2 regions of the Staphylococcus hyicus genome follow, and region 2 is predicted to be linked to the other one. Evidence: a T-box and tRNA genes for the amino acid it is inferred to sense, from the RefSeq annotation. Region 2 holds a T-box; the other holds one or more tRNA genes.

Region 1 (6,418 bases), 960 kb from region 2:
GACGGACTTAGTGATCCGGTGGTTCCGCATGGAAGGGCCATCGCTCAACGGATAAAAGCTACCCCGGGGATAACAGGCTTATCTCCCCCAAGAGTTCACATCGACGGGGAGGTTTGGCACCTCGATGTCGGCTCATCGCATCCTGGGGCTGTAGTCGGTCCCAAGGGTTGGGCTGTTCGCCCATTAAAGCGGTACGCGAGCTGGGTTCAGAACGTCGTGAGACAGTTCGGTCCCTATCCGTCGTGGGCGTAGGAAATTTGAGAGGAGCTGTCCTTAGTACGAGAGGACCGGGATGGACATACCTCTGGTGTACCAGTTGTCGTGCCAACGGCATAGCTGGGTAGCTATGTATGGACGGGATAAGTGCTGAAAGCATCTAAGCATGAAGCCCCCCTCAAGATGAGATTTCCCAACTTCGGTTATAAGATCCCTCAGAGATGATGAGGTTAATAGGTTCGAGGTGGAAGCGTAGCGATACGTGGAGCTGACGAATACTAATCGATCGAAGACTTAATCAATTTAGTTCATAAGGTGATGCTTGTGAAACAATACTTACTATCTAGTTTTGAATGTATAATCATTCATTTTACGAAGTGACATGTTCGAATACGAACGTTTAACACACCGTATTTTACGAAGTGAAAACGTTTGAAGTCTATGAATCGCAAGAAAGATCGAAGGCGTTTACTTACCGTAAACAACTGAGTGATGACGTAGCGATGAAGACGAATGCGAACGTTTGACACGAAGTAAAACATTGTTTGGTGACAATAGCAAAGAGGCCACACCTGTTCCCATGCCGAACACAGAAGTTAAGCTCTTTAGCGCCGATGGTAGTCGGACTTACGTTCCGCGAGAGTAGGACGTTGCCAAGCATACATATTGGAGAATTAGCTCAGCTGGGAGAGCATCTGCCTTACAAGCAGAGGGTCGGCGGTTCGAACCCGTCATTCTCCACCATTTTAATAGCCGGCCTAGCTCAATTGGTAGAGCAACTGACTTGTAATCAGTAGGTTGGGGGTTCAAGTCCTCTGGCCGGCACCATGTGAGAGCCATTAGCTCAGTTGGTAGAGCATCTGACTTTTAATCAGAGGGTCAGAGGTTCGAATCCTCTATGGCTCACCATTTATGCGGGTGTGGCGGAATTGGCAGACGCACTAGACTTAGGATCTAGCGCCTTACGGCGTGGGGGTTCGACTCCCTTCACCCGCATTTAGCAGAAGTAGTTCAGCGGTAGAATACAACCTTGCCAAGGTTGGGGTCGCGGGTTCGAATCCCGTCTTCTGCTCCATTATTTTGCCGGGGTGGCGGAACTGGCAGACGCACAGGACTTAAAATCCTGCGGTGAGAGATCACCGTACCGGTTCGATTCCGGTCCTCGGCACCATGATTTAAATATGCGCCCGTAGCTCAATTGGATAGAGCGTTTGACTACGGATCAAAAGGTTATGGGTTCGACTCCTATCGGGCGCGCTACCATAGCTTTACGGGAAGTAGCTCAGCTTGGTAGAGCACTTGGTTTGGGACCAAGGGGTCGCAGGTTCAAATCCTGTCTTCCCGACTTCTTATCATAATACTTATATGGGGGCTTAGCTCAGCTGGGAGAGCGCCTGCTTTGCACGCAGGAGGTCAGCGGTTCGATCCCGCTAGTCTCCACCATTTAAAATTAATATCAACCAACTTTTTACGGCGGCGTAGCTCAGCTGGCTAGAGCGTACGGTTCATACCCGTGAGGTCGGGGGTTCGATCCCCTCCGCCGCCACTATTACTAGTTGATAGAAATGATTATTCGGACCTTTAGCTCAGTTGGTTAGAGCTAACGGCTCATAACCGTTCGGTCGCAGGTTCGAGTCCTGCAAGGTCCATATAATTTTGGAGGAATACCCAAGTCCGGCTGAAGGGATCGGTCTTGAAAACCGACAGGGGCTTAACGGCTCGCGGGGGTTCGAATCCCTCTTCCTCCGCCATTTGTATTTACATTTCTATTAACGCGGGATGGAGCAGTTCGGTAGCTCGTCGGGCTCATAACCCGAAGGTCGGTGGTTCAAATCCGCCTCCCGCAATATTTTTTTAGGTCCCGTAGTGGAGCGGTTTAACACGCCTGCCTGTCACGCAGGAGATCGCGGGTTCGATTCCCGTCGGGACCGCCATTTAAAAAATGGTTCAGTAGCTCAGTCGGTAGAGCAAAGGACTGAAAATCCTTGTGTCGGCGGTTCGATTCCGTCCTGAACCACTTTTTTATTTTGCCGGCCTAGCTCAATTGGTAGAGCAACTGACTTGTAATCAGTAGGTTGGGGGTTCAAGTCCTCTGGCCGGCACCATGATGGAGGGGTAGCGAAGTGGCTAAACGCGGCGGACTGTAAATCCGCTCCTTCGGGTTCGGCAGTTCGAATCTGCCCCCCTCCACCATATATGCATAGGGGCATAGTTCAACGGTAGAATAGAGGTCTCCAAAACCTTTGATGTGGGTTCGATTCCTACTGCCCCTGCCATGGCGGCTGTGGCGAAGTGGTTAACGCATCGGATTGTGGTTCCGACATTCGTGGGTTCGATTCCCATCAGCCGCCCTTTATTTTAAATTAATGGGCTATAGCCAAGCGGTAAGGCAACGGACTTTGACTCCGTCACTCGCTGGTTCGAATCCAGCTAGCCCAGTTCCTTTTGGCGGCATAGCCAAGTGGTAAGGCCGAGGTCTGCAAAACCTCTATTCACCGGTTCAAATCCGGTTGCCGCCTCCATTTTAATTCTAACTATGCGGGAGTAGTTCAACTCTCAGAACACTTTCCTTCCCGGAAAGAGGTACAGGTGTAAATCCTGTCTTCCGCTCCATAATATTTATAATTATCAAACATGCGGGAGTAGTTCAACTCTCAGAACACTTTCCTTCCCGGAAAGAGGTATAGGTGTAAATCCTATCTTCCGCTCCAAAATTTGCTTCCAAAGAAATGGGAGTTTTTTTGTACATTGCCGGTGTGGCGGAATTGGCAGACGCGCGGGACTCAAAATCCTGTGTCTTTACAGACGTGTCGGTTCGACCCCGACCACCGGTATTCCATTATTTAAAAGTCGCAGCTACTGCGGCTTTTTTTATTCGCCTTTTATTTTATATGTTTGTTAATGGTGTGGAATTCTACAATTAATATAGAGAAATAGTACACTTGTGATTGTGAAGAGACTTTGAATATATTATGATGGATATATTAATTTTTTAGGAGGGGCAACATTGCCAAAATCAAATCAAGAAAAAAAGCAATTTTTTACGAATATTCTTAATGCTGTTGGTGCGGGTGTCGTCATTGCATTGCTGCCTAATGCCTTACTAGGGGAATTTTTGAAGTTTTTTAAAGAAGGTCAACCTACATTAGAACTGATGTATCAACTTGTATTAATAATACAATCATTTATGGCTTTTATTATTGGCGCACTGGCTGCTCATGCGTTTAAATTTTCGGGTCCTGGTGTTGTGATAACTGGCATATCCGCGATGTTAGGATCAGGTGCAATTCAATATAAAAATGGCCAAATTTTTCTTCAAGGTATTGGTGATATCATTAATATTATTTTAGTAGTGATATTAGCTTGTTTTTTATTTTTAATTTTAAAAGATAAATTTGGTTCACTTGAGATGATAATTTTACCTGTTTTAATTCCTGTACTTAGTGGTGTTGTAGGATTAACAGTTTTACCACATGTGCGTAAAGTCACTCAAGCTATAGGTGCTATGGTTCAATCATTTACTGATTTAAATCCTTTAATGATGTGTATTCTTATTTCTATGACATTTGCATTGCTCATGGTTACACCAATTTCAGTTGTAGCCATTGCCACTGCAATTTCATTAGATGGTCTTGGCAGTGGTGCTGGTAATATGGGGATTGTTGCTGCATGTGTAACATTCATATTTGGCTCATTAGGTGTTAATAAATTAGGTGTTAATATCGTACTGTTTATTGGTGCTGCTAAAATGATGATTCCAGTTTATTTAAAGCATCCCATAATTATGGTTCCTTTAGCTATTAATGGTGCAATCACTGGGACACTCACATATTTAATAGGTATTAAAGGAACACCTATGTCTGCAGGATTTGGCTATACTGGTTTAGTCGGTCCGCTTAATGCGTTCTCACGTATGACAGGTGATCCAGTAATGAATATTTTATTATTAACTTTTGGTTATTTAATTGTTCCTTTTACCTTAGGATTTCTCGTACATCAAGTGTGTAAAAAATGGATACCAGGTTATTCTGATGATATTTATCGTTTTGAAATACCAAAACAATAAAATATCTTTATTTAATATTTAGAACCTAACTATATTTAGGGATAACGTTAAAAAAGCGTTATCTCTTTTTTTAAATTTTCATTGCATAAACTTACACATAAATGTATAATAATGAATATTATTTAAAGGGAGGTTATTCAATGAAATACTTAGGGAAGTGCATCACTGTTGTCATTATCATCATGGTGTTATTCGCAACGATGTTGATTCCAGAATCACAAGCATCGCAAAATGATCAATGGAATAAAATTAAAGCGAGAGGGGAATTGCGTGTTGGTTTGTCAGCTGATTACGCGCCCATGGAGTTTGAAAGAACAGTGAATGGTCAACGTGAATATGCCGGTATTGATATAGAACTAGCTAAGAAAATTGCGGATGATAATGGGGTAAAACTAAAAATAGTGAATATGCAATTTGATAGTCTCCTAGGGGCGCTTAAGACTGGAAAAATTGATCTCATTATTTCTGGTATGACGCCAACAGATGAACGTAAACAAGAAGTGGATTTTTCTAATTCTTATATGGTTGTTGATCAAAAAGTAATTATACGGAAAAAAGATCAAAAGAAATATCAAACGTTAGATGATTTAAAAGGAAAACGAATTGGAGCACAAAAACAGACTACACAAGAAGAGCTAGCACGTTCTGAAATTCAAGATGCGGAGGTACAATCGCTCACACGTGTTCCAGAAGTTATATTGTCTCTTAAAAGTAATAAATTGGATGCTATTGTGCTAGATAGTGCTGTAGGGACTGCTTATTTAAAACAAAATGATGACTTAACTTTTTCTAAAGCCTCTTTTGCTGATTCTAAGAGGGAAACTGCGATTGCAGTACCTAAAAATTCACCTGAGTTATTAAATAAGGTGAATCGCACGATTAAAGAAGTGGACGAAAAGAATTTAATTTCTCAATTTGAAGACAAAGCTGCAGACGCTATGAAAGATGAAGGGAACTTTTTTACAAAATATGGAAACTTTTTTGTTACAGGTTTAACAAATACGATTTTAATTTCATTGATCGGTGTAGTATTCGGGGCAGTTTTTGGTGCATTATTTGCATTAATGAAAATTGGTTCTATTAAACCGTTAAAATGGTTTGCTTCAGCGTATATTGAATTTATTAGAGGAACACCATTATTAGTTCAAGTCTTTCTTGTATATTTTGGTACAACTGCTGTTTTAGGCTTAGACATTTCTGCCTTTATATGTGGGGCAATCGCATTAGTCATTAATTGCTCAGCATACATTGCTGAAATTATCCGTGCTGGTATTAATGCAGTCGATAAAGGTCAGATGGAAGCATCACGTAGTTTAGGTTTAAATTATGCTCAAACGATGAAGAGTGTCATTATGCCTCAAGCAATTAAAAATATTTTGCCTGCATTAGGTAATGAATTCGTAACAGTAATTAAGGAATCTTCCATAATCTCAGTCATTGGTGTTAGTGAAATTATGTTTAATGCACAAGTTGTGCAAGGAGCTTCTTTTGATCCATTTACGCCATTATTAGTAGCGGCAATTTTATATTTCATTTTAACATTTACTTTGTCTAGACTTATGAATGTATTTGAAGGGAGATTGAAAGTTAGTGATTAAAATAGAAAAACTATACAAATCTTTTGGTAAACAAGATGTTTTAAAGGGCATAGACTTAAATATAAATAAAGGTGAAGTTGTAGCCATTATTGGTCCATCAGGTAGTGGGAAAAGTACGCTATTACGTTGCATGAATCTTTTAGAAACACCTTCCCAAGGACGTATTATCTTTGAAAATAAAGATTTGACAGATAAAGGGACTAAAATTGATATGTTACGTCAAGACATGGGGATGGTATTTCAAAATTTCAATTTATTTCCACACAAAAAAGTAATTGATAATATTATTTTAGCTCCTAGTCTTCTTAAAAAGGGAACGAAATCGAATTTAAATACGCAGGCTTTACATTTATTAGATAGAGTAGGCCTTAAGGAGAGGGCAAATGCTTATCCGAGTCAGTTGTCTGGTGGACAAAAGCAACGGGTAGCAATTGCACGTGCATTAGCAATGAATCCTAAAGTTATGCTTTTTGATGAACCTACATCAGCTTTAGACCCTGAAGTTGTAGGAGAAGTATTAAATGTAATGAAATCATTA
Region 2 (6,418 bases):
AAATGAACCTTCTTTTTGTTTCGCTTCCTCTTTGTCGGCTTCTTTAGATTGACTATCTGACTCGATGCGTTCTCTTGATTGATTTTCACTTGCTAATTGTTCTTGAGACTGACCAGGTAAGCCTTCCTCTTCAACTTCATCTCTCAGTAAACCAACAGCTTCAGCATAACGTAACCATGTGTCTACACTTGCGATAACAATTCTTGCTTCAATTGTTAAGATTTCAATACCTACAACTGATACTCTTACATACGCATCAATAACAATACCTTTATCTAAAATACGATCGATAACTTCCGCTAAACTTGCTGTGTCAGCACTTCTTTGTACACTACTCATAATAAAATTCCCCTCTCAACTTAAATAAATAATTTGACCAATGACGTTGTCGTCATTTAAAACTGCTTAAACTGCTTTTCTTGGCTGACTTTTAGTTTGTATATAACGATTGATTATCTTCAATATTCTTGATGTCGGACGCATGCTTGATGTCGTCGTAACTTTTCAGATTTGAAACGCCTTTAATATTGCGAACGCTTTTAATATCTTGCACACCTTTAACTTTTCGTTTGGATTTTGAAGATTTGCCTTGGCTAGAAGCAATGTTTTCTTGAAACTTTTCTCCCGCTTCTTTGAAGTCTTTTAACTTTTCTCTAGTAGTAAGTAAAGCATCCTGAACTTTTTCTTTTGCTTCGTTAGCTTTTTCAGGAACGACTTCTTGATTTTTCTTTTTCACTTTTTGTAATTTTTCTGCCGCAGTATCTGCTTGTGATTGAACACTATCTTGAATTTTTTGCTCAACCATTTCATGTGCTTTGTCTTTCAGTTTATCTTTTGCTTCGTCTTCAACCTCATCTGGTAAAAATTCCAATGTTTTCTTTGTCGCTTTTGTCGCATTTCTCGCGAGTTTAAAAGCCATGTTAACTTCTCCCTTAAAAGTTAGTTATATCTATATGCTTGAGTTCATTGAGAAACCATACATGAAAGTTGAAACTTTAAAATGTTGCTTAATCATAAAAACATCTTTTTTATCACTGATATCAACTTCCTTCCCTACAGAAGATGATGTCTGAAAACATTTAATAACCATATAAATGATTTATAGTCATAGTTGAATAACCACTAATTTCTGTATTTTTAAATTTCTGACCTTTCGTCAGTTTATAGTGTAAGATTTACCACGTATGTTACCCCTAAAACCTAATTAGTGTTACAAGTTATTTTTTTGTGCAAAAGAATAAACTAAAATTTATTTTAATTTTATATGTAATTTTTAATCGAACTTTTAACAGTTTTGAGTATATTTTTAATTAATTTGTAAACAATTTAAATAACGTATGCGTATGTATATTGAGCAGGCGTTACGAACATGTTAAAACACAAAAAAGCTGAACCTCATGAGGCTCAGCTTAATTAAACGATTTAAATTTCCTATTACAATGCTTCAATAACTGTTTGTCCACCCATAAATGGTACGAGTGCTTCTGGTACAGTGATTGAACCATCTTCATTTTGATAATTTTCAATGATTGCTGCAAACGTACGTCCTACCGCTAAACCTGATCCATTTAAAGTATGTGCATATTCTGGTTTAGCATCTTTATCACGTTTAAAACGAATATTTGCGCGACGTGCTTGGAAGTCAACACAGTTTGAGCAAGAACTAATTTCTTTATAGTCATTATAACTTGGTAACCATACTTCTAAGTCATAAGTTTTACTTGAACCAAAACCAATATCACCCGTACATAAAATCACACGGCGATATGGCAATCCTAATTCTTCTAAAATGGCTTCTGCATGACCTGTCATCTCTTCTAAAGCATTCCAAGAATCCTCAGGCTTTTCGATACGTACCATTTCAACTTTATTAAATTGATGTAGGCGGATAAGACCACGCGTGTCTCTACCAGCTGATCCCGCTTCACTTCTGAAACAAGCTGTTTGTCCAGTGAATTTCTCAGGTAAGACACCTGGCTGAATAATTTCATCACGGTAATAGTTGGTAAGCGGTACTTCTGCAGTTGGAATTGTATAAAGACCTTCTTTTTCGACTTTAAACAAGTCTTCTTCAAATTTCGGTAATTGACCTGTGCCGTACATCGCTTTAGGATTTACGAGTTGTGGTGCAATCATTTCTCTATATCCATGTTGTGTCGTATGTTTCGTTAACATATAGTTCATTAAAGCACGTTCTAATTTCGCGCCTTCACCTGTTAAGAAGACAAAACGTGCACGTGCAATTTTAGCTGCGCGTTCAAAATCAGCCATCTTCAATGATTCTAATAAATCCCAATGTGCTTTAGGTTCAAATTCAAATGTACGTGGTGTCCCCCATTTTTTTTGTTCAACATTTTCAGTATCGTCTGCACCTTGAGGCACATCATCATGAATCAAGTTCGGTATGCGAGATAATGTATCATTTAACGCCTCGTCTACTTCTTTTAATTCAGTATCAATCGCTTTAATCTTTTCGCCAACTTCACGTTGTGCTTTAATCGCTTCATCCGCATTTTCTTTATTACGTTTCTTTTGTGCAATCGCTTCAGACGCTTTGTTTCGTTCTGATTTAAGCTCTTCTGTTTTTTGAATTAACTCACGGCGTTTTGTATCAAGATTTAAAATATCATCGACTACAGATGTGTCGTCACCACGTAACGCAATTTTTTCTTTTACGTACTCAGGGCTTGTTCTAAATAGTTTAATGTCTAACATGTTTATCATCCTTTCTATTATTGCGAGTAACAACAAAAAACCACGCCCCCTCTACTACAAGGGACGTGGTTTGACGTGTTGCCACCCTATTTAACAGAATTCAATCTGCACTCTACAAAGTTAACGGTTTGACCCGAATTGTTCATCACGTGGGTAGATTTCATATGTTACGTATTATTTGTTCGCACCAACCACAAATTCTCTGAAATCGATACATATTACTTAGTCCACAAACAATTGATTATTAATTTAACTTCAATATAGCAAATTCATTTTCAGTAAGCAAGTGCAAATTTTGTGAACACTATTAAGCATGATATGCAACGTCTTTTAATGCTTGTGCCATTACGTTGATATCTTTGTGAAATTGACGGTCTTCTGTAATAGAAGGGATGTAAGTTCGGTAATGATCATATTTTTCACGTGTTTTAGGAGATAACCCTTCGATTCCTTTTAATTCGACCGCTTGTAATGCAATGATCGCCTCTATCGCAATTACACGCCGCACATTTTCTAAAATTTGATACCCATGACGTGAAGCAATCGTGCCCATTGACACGTGATCTTCTTGGTTTGCTGATGACGGAATAGAATCGACACTGGCTGGATGTGCCAACGTTTTATTTTCCGATACTAAACTTGCAGCCGCATATTGCATAATCATCGCACCACTTTGTAGTCCGGGTTCCGGGCTTAAAAAGGCTGGTAGTCCCCCATTCAGCTGTGGATTGACTAGACGTTCTAGACGTCGCTCAGCAACATTGGCCAGTTCGCTTAAACCAATTTTTAAAAAGTCTAACGCAAATGCTACCGGTTGACCGTGGAAATTCCCTCCAGAAATGACTAACGTTTCGTCTCCCTCATCAAAGATAAGCGGGTTGTCATTTGCTGCGTTCATTTCAAATTCTAACTTTTCTTTTACGTAGTTAAACACTTGAAAACTTGCACCGTGAATTTGAGGAATACAACGCAATGTATAAGGATCTTGAACGCGAATCTCTCCTTGACGTGTCGTGAGTCTAGACCCTTCCAACCAGTCTGACATCCGTCTTGCTACAGCAGTTTGTTCTTCAAAATTACGCACAATATGAACTTTTTCATTATAAGCATCGGTAATTCCATTTAACGCTTGATGTGTTAATGCGGCAATCCATTCTGATTCATATCCTAAAGATTCCGCTTCAATAAATGTAATGACACCTTGAGCAGTCATCGCTTGTGTTCCATTGATTAACGCAAGACCTTCTTTGGCTTGAAGTATTAAAGGTTTTCGGTTAAGTATTTTTAAGACGTCCGCGCTGTCTAAAATATCCCCTTTGTAAGACACGCGACCTTCTCCAATTAACGCGAGTGCCAAATGTGATAACGGTGCTAAATCACCCGAAGCACCTAATGAACCTTGTTGTGGAATGACTGGGATAATACGTTGATTTATAAAAAAAGTTAGCTGTTCGACAAGATCCATTGTCACCCCTGAATGCCCTTTCAGTAACGTGTTTAAACGTAAAATCATCATTACTAAAGAAACGTTATCCGCAAATGGTGATCCGATTCCACATGCATGAGAACGAATTAGATTCACTTGGAGTTGATTATATTTTTGTTGATCAATTAACACATCACTGAATAATCCAAATCCTGTCGTAATGCCATAGATTGTTTCTTTATTTTGAATAATTCGTTCGACCGTAGTACGGCTTTGTTTCACACGTTGTACTGCGTCATATGTCACTTCTACTTTGTCATTTTGGGCTAAAAAGTCTCGTATAGCTTGAATCGTTAACTGTTCCCCTGTTAATTGTAATGTCATAATATGTCCCCCTTTGTTTATCTCTCATCCCATTTAAGTATAATTGTCAAAAAATTCAGTGACAATAGATGTTACGATATCCGTAATGTATTATCGAGGCAGTCTTTTAATGCGTTAAAATATTCAAAGATTAGCTATTGACGAAAGATATATACAGGTATAATATATCTTGTTGTATTTAAACTATTTTAGTGAAGTAAATAATAGGTTCTTAGTTTTAAAATATAAAGCTTATATGTAAATAAAAAATTGTAAAAAAGGAGGGTCACAACGTGCAAACATTATCTAACGTTAAAATCCCCAAGCGAAAGCAAGAAACACATAAAGGGGATTATGGACGTATTTTGTTAATTGGTGGAAATGCCAATTTGGGAGGCGCCATTATTTTGGCAGCACGTGCGTGTGTCTATAGTGGTGCTGGTCTTATTACGGTTGCGACACATCCAACCAATCATGCGGCGTTACATTCCCGTTGTCCAGAAGCAATGGTTGTCGATATCAATGATACGAAAAAATTAACAAAAATGATTGAGTGTTCGGATTGTATCCTTATTGGTCCAGGGTTAGGACTTGATTTTAAAGGTAACAACGCTATGACATTTCTACTTCAAAATATATTGCCGCATCAAAAATTAATTGTTGATGGCGATGCAATTACAATTGTGAGTAAATTACGTCCTGAGATACCATCATGTCACGTGATCTATACACCGCATCAAATGGAATGGGAACGTTTAAGTGGTATTCCTATTGAAGATCAAACGTATGAACGTAATCGTGAAGCAGTGAATCGTCTCGGTGCGACAGTCGTATTAAAAAAACACGGTACTGAAATTTTCTTTAAAGAAGATGAATATAAACTACAAATTGGCAATCCTGCGATGGCAACTGGTGGCATGGGTGATACACTTGCAGGTATGATTACAGGATTTATTGGTCAATTTGATAATCCGATTGATGCGATTACTAGTGCAACGTATACGCATAGTTACATCGGTGAAAAATTATCTGAAACAATGTATGTCGTACCACCATCGAAATTAATAGATGAAATTCCTTTTGCGATGAAAGCATTAGAAAAATAAAAAACAGGGCTGGCCTTCATAGCCAGTCCTGTTTTATTTTATATTATTCATGATCATCTTCGTCTTGATCAGCTGTTGCGATATCTTCATTTACACGCTCCATGAAGTCTTGTCTTAAGTCTTCACGTTCATTGGTATTTACAACCTGATGGTCTTCCGTCTCAGTGACTTCAGTATGAATGGTGTCTTCGGTAGGTTGGTCATCAATGACATGCTCAGTTTGAGTTTCCATACCATCTTTATTGATATTTTCCTCAACATCTACAATATCTTCAGGTTCACGCTTAACTTTTGCAACTGTTGATACAAATTGATCTTCTGCCATTTTAATTAAGCGTACCCCTTGTGCCATACGACCATTTTTAGAAATATCTTGAACTTCCATACGAATAATGACACCGTGGTTTGTAACAACCATAATATCTTCATCACCTGATACTGTACCAATACTAATCAGTTGGCCATTACGCTCAGTAAGTTTTGCTGTTTTAACACCCATACCGCCACGATTTGACACGCGATACTCACTCACTGATGTTCGTTTGCCGTAACCTTTTTCCGTCACAACAAGTACTTCATCTTCACTATCTTCATCTGCTACACCGAGACCCACAACTTCATCCTCTTCTCGAAGTCTAATGCCTCGTACACCTGAAGCAATACGACTCATTGCACGTACATCACTCTCTTTAAAGCGGATAAGGGATGCATCTGACGTACCTATGAGAATATGTTTCTGACCATCTGTTAAACGAACAGCTACTAATTCATCATCATCGCGGAAATTGATTGCGATTTTACCATTTTT

Evidence for each region. The T-box of region 2 lies ahead of serS (serine--tRNA ligase). A T-box ahead of a tRNA ligase gene usually reads a tRNA of that ligase, here a tRNA-Ser.
Region 1: it has a tRNA-Ser gene. The T-box ahead of serS (serine--tRNA ligase) is inferred to sense a tRNA for this amino acid. The anticodon was not compared.

The regions. Positions count from the first base shown of each region.
Region 1 is NZ_CP008747.1:968,894-975,311, forward strand. Features, by position in the region: rRNA gene SHYC_RS04455 (23S ribosomal RNA) at 1-518, shown strand, start outside; rRNA gene rrf (5S ribosomal RNA) at 761-875, shown strand; tRNA gene SHYC_RS04465 (tRNA-Val) at 885-960, shown strand; tRNA gene SHYC_RS04470 (tRNA-Thr) at 969-1,044, shown strand; tRNA gene SHYC_RS04475 (tRNA-Lys) at 1,050-1,125, shown strand; tRNA gene SHYC_RS04480 (tRNA-Leu) at 1,131-1,212, shown strand; tRNA gene SHYC_RS04485 (tRNA-Gly) at 1,217-1,291, shown strand; tRNA gene SHYC_RS04490 (tRNA-Leu) at 1,299-1,387, shown strand; tRNA gene SHYC_RS04495 (tRNA-Arg) at 1,400-1,473, shown strand; tRNA gene SHYC_RS04500 (tRNA-Pro) at 1,488-1,561, shown strand; tRNA gene SHYC_RS04505 (tRNA-Ala) at 1,584-1,659, shown strand; tRNA gene SHYC_RS04510 (tRNA-Met) at 1,689-1,762, shown strand; tRNA gene SHYC_RS04515 (tRNA-Ile) at 1,792-1,865, shown strand; tRNA gene SHYC_RS04520 (tRNA-Ser) at 1,875-1,967, shown strand; tRNA gene SHYC_RS04525 (tRNA-Met) at 1,990-2,063, shown strand; tRNA gene SHYC_RS04530 (tRNA-Asp) at 2,074-2,150, shown strand; tRNA gene SHYC_RS04535 (tRNA-Phe) at 2,161-2,233, shown strand; tRNA gene SHYC_RS04540 (tRNA-Thr) at 2,246-2,321, shown strand; tRNA gene SHYC_RS04545 (tRNA-Tyr) at 2,326-2,409, shown strand; tRNA gene SHYC_RS04550 (tRNA-Trp) at 2,419-2,492, shown strand; tRNA gene SHYC_RS04555 (tRNA-His) at 2,495-2,567, shown strand; tRNA gene SHYC_RS04560 (tRNA-Gln) at 2,584-2,655, shown strand; tRNA gene SHYC_RS04565 (tRNA-Cys) at 2,664-2,738, shown strand; tRNA gene SHYC_RS12195 (tRNA-Gly) at 2,755-2,829, shown strand; tRNA gene SHYC_RS12200 (tRNA-Gly) at 2,853-2,927, shown strand; tRNA gene SHYC_RS04575 (tRNA-Leu) at 2,967-3,050, shown strand; gene SHYC_RS04580 (PTS sugar transporter subunit IIC) at 3,224-4,282, shown strand; gene SHYC_RS04585 (ABC transporter substrate-binding protein/permease) at 4,423-5,880, shown strand; gene SHYC_RS04590 (amino acid ABC transporter ATP-binding protein) at 5,873-6,418, shown strand, end outside.
Region 2 is NZ_CP008747.1:9,052-15,469, reverse strand. Features, by position in the region: gene gvpJ (gas vesicle protein GvpJ) at 1-339, opposite strand, end outside; gene gvpQ (gas vesicle protein GvpQ) at 431-919, opposite strand; gene serS (serine--tRNA ligase) at 1,435-2,715, opposite strand; T-box leader at 2,772-2,957, opposite strand; gene hutH (histidine ammonia-lyase) at 3,023-4,525, opposite strand; gene SHYC_RS00040 (NAD(P)H-hydrate dehydratase) at 4,798-5,610, shown strand; gene gyrA (DNA gyrase subunit A) at 5,654-6,418, opposite strand, start outside.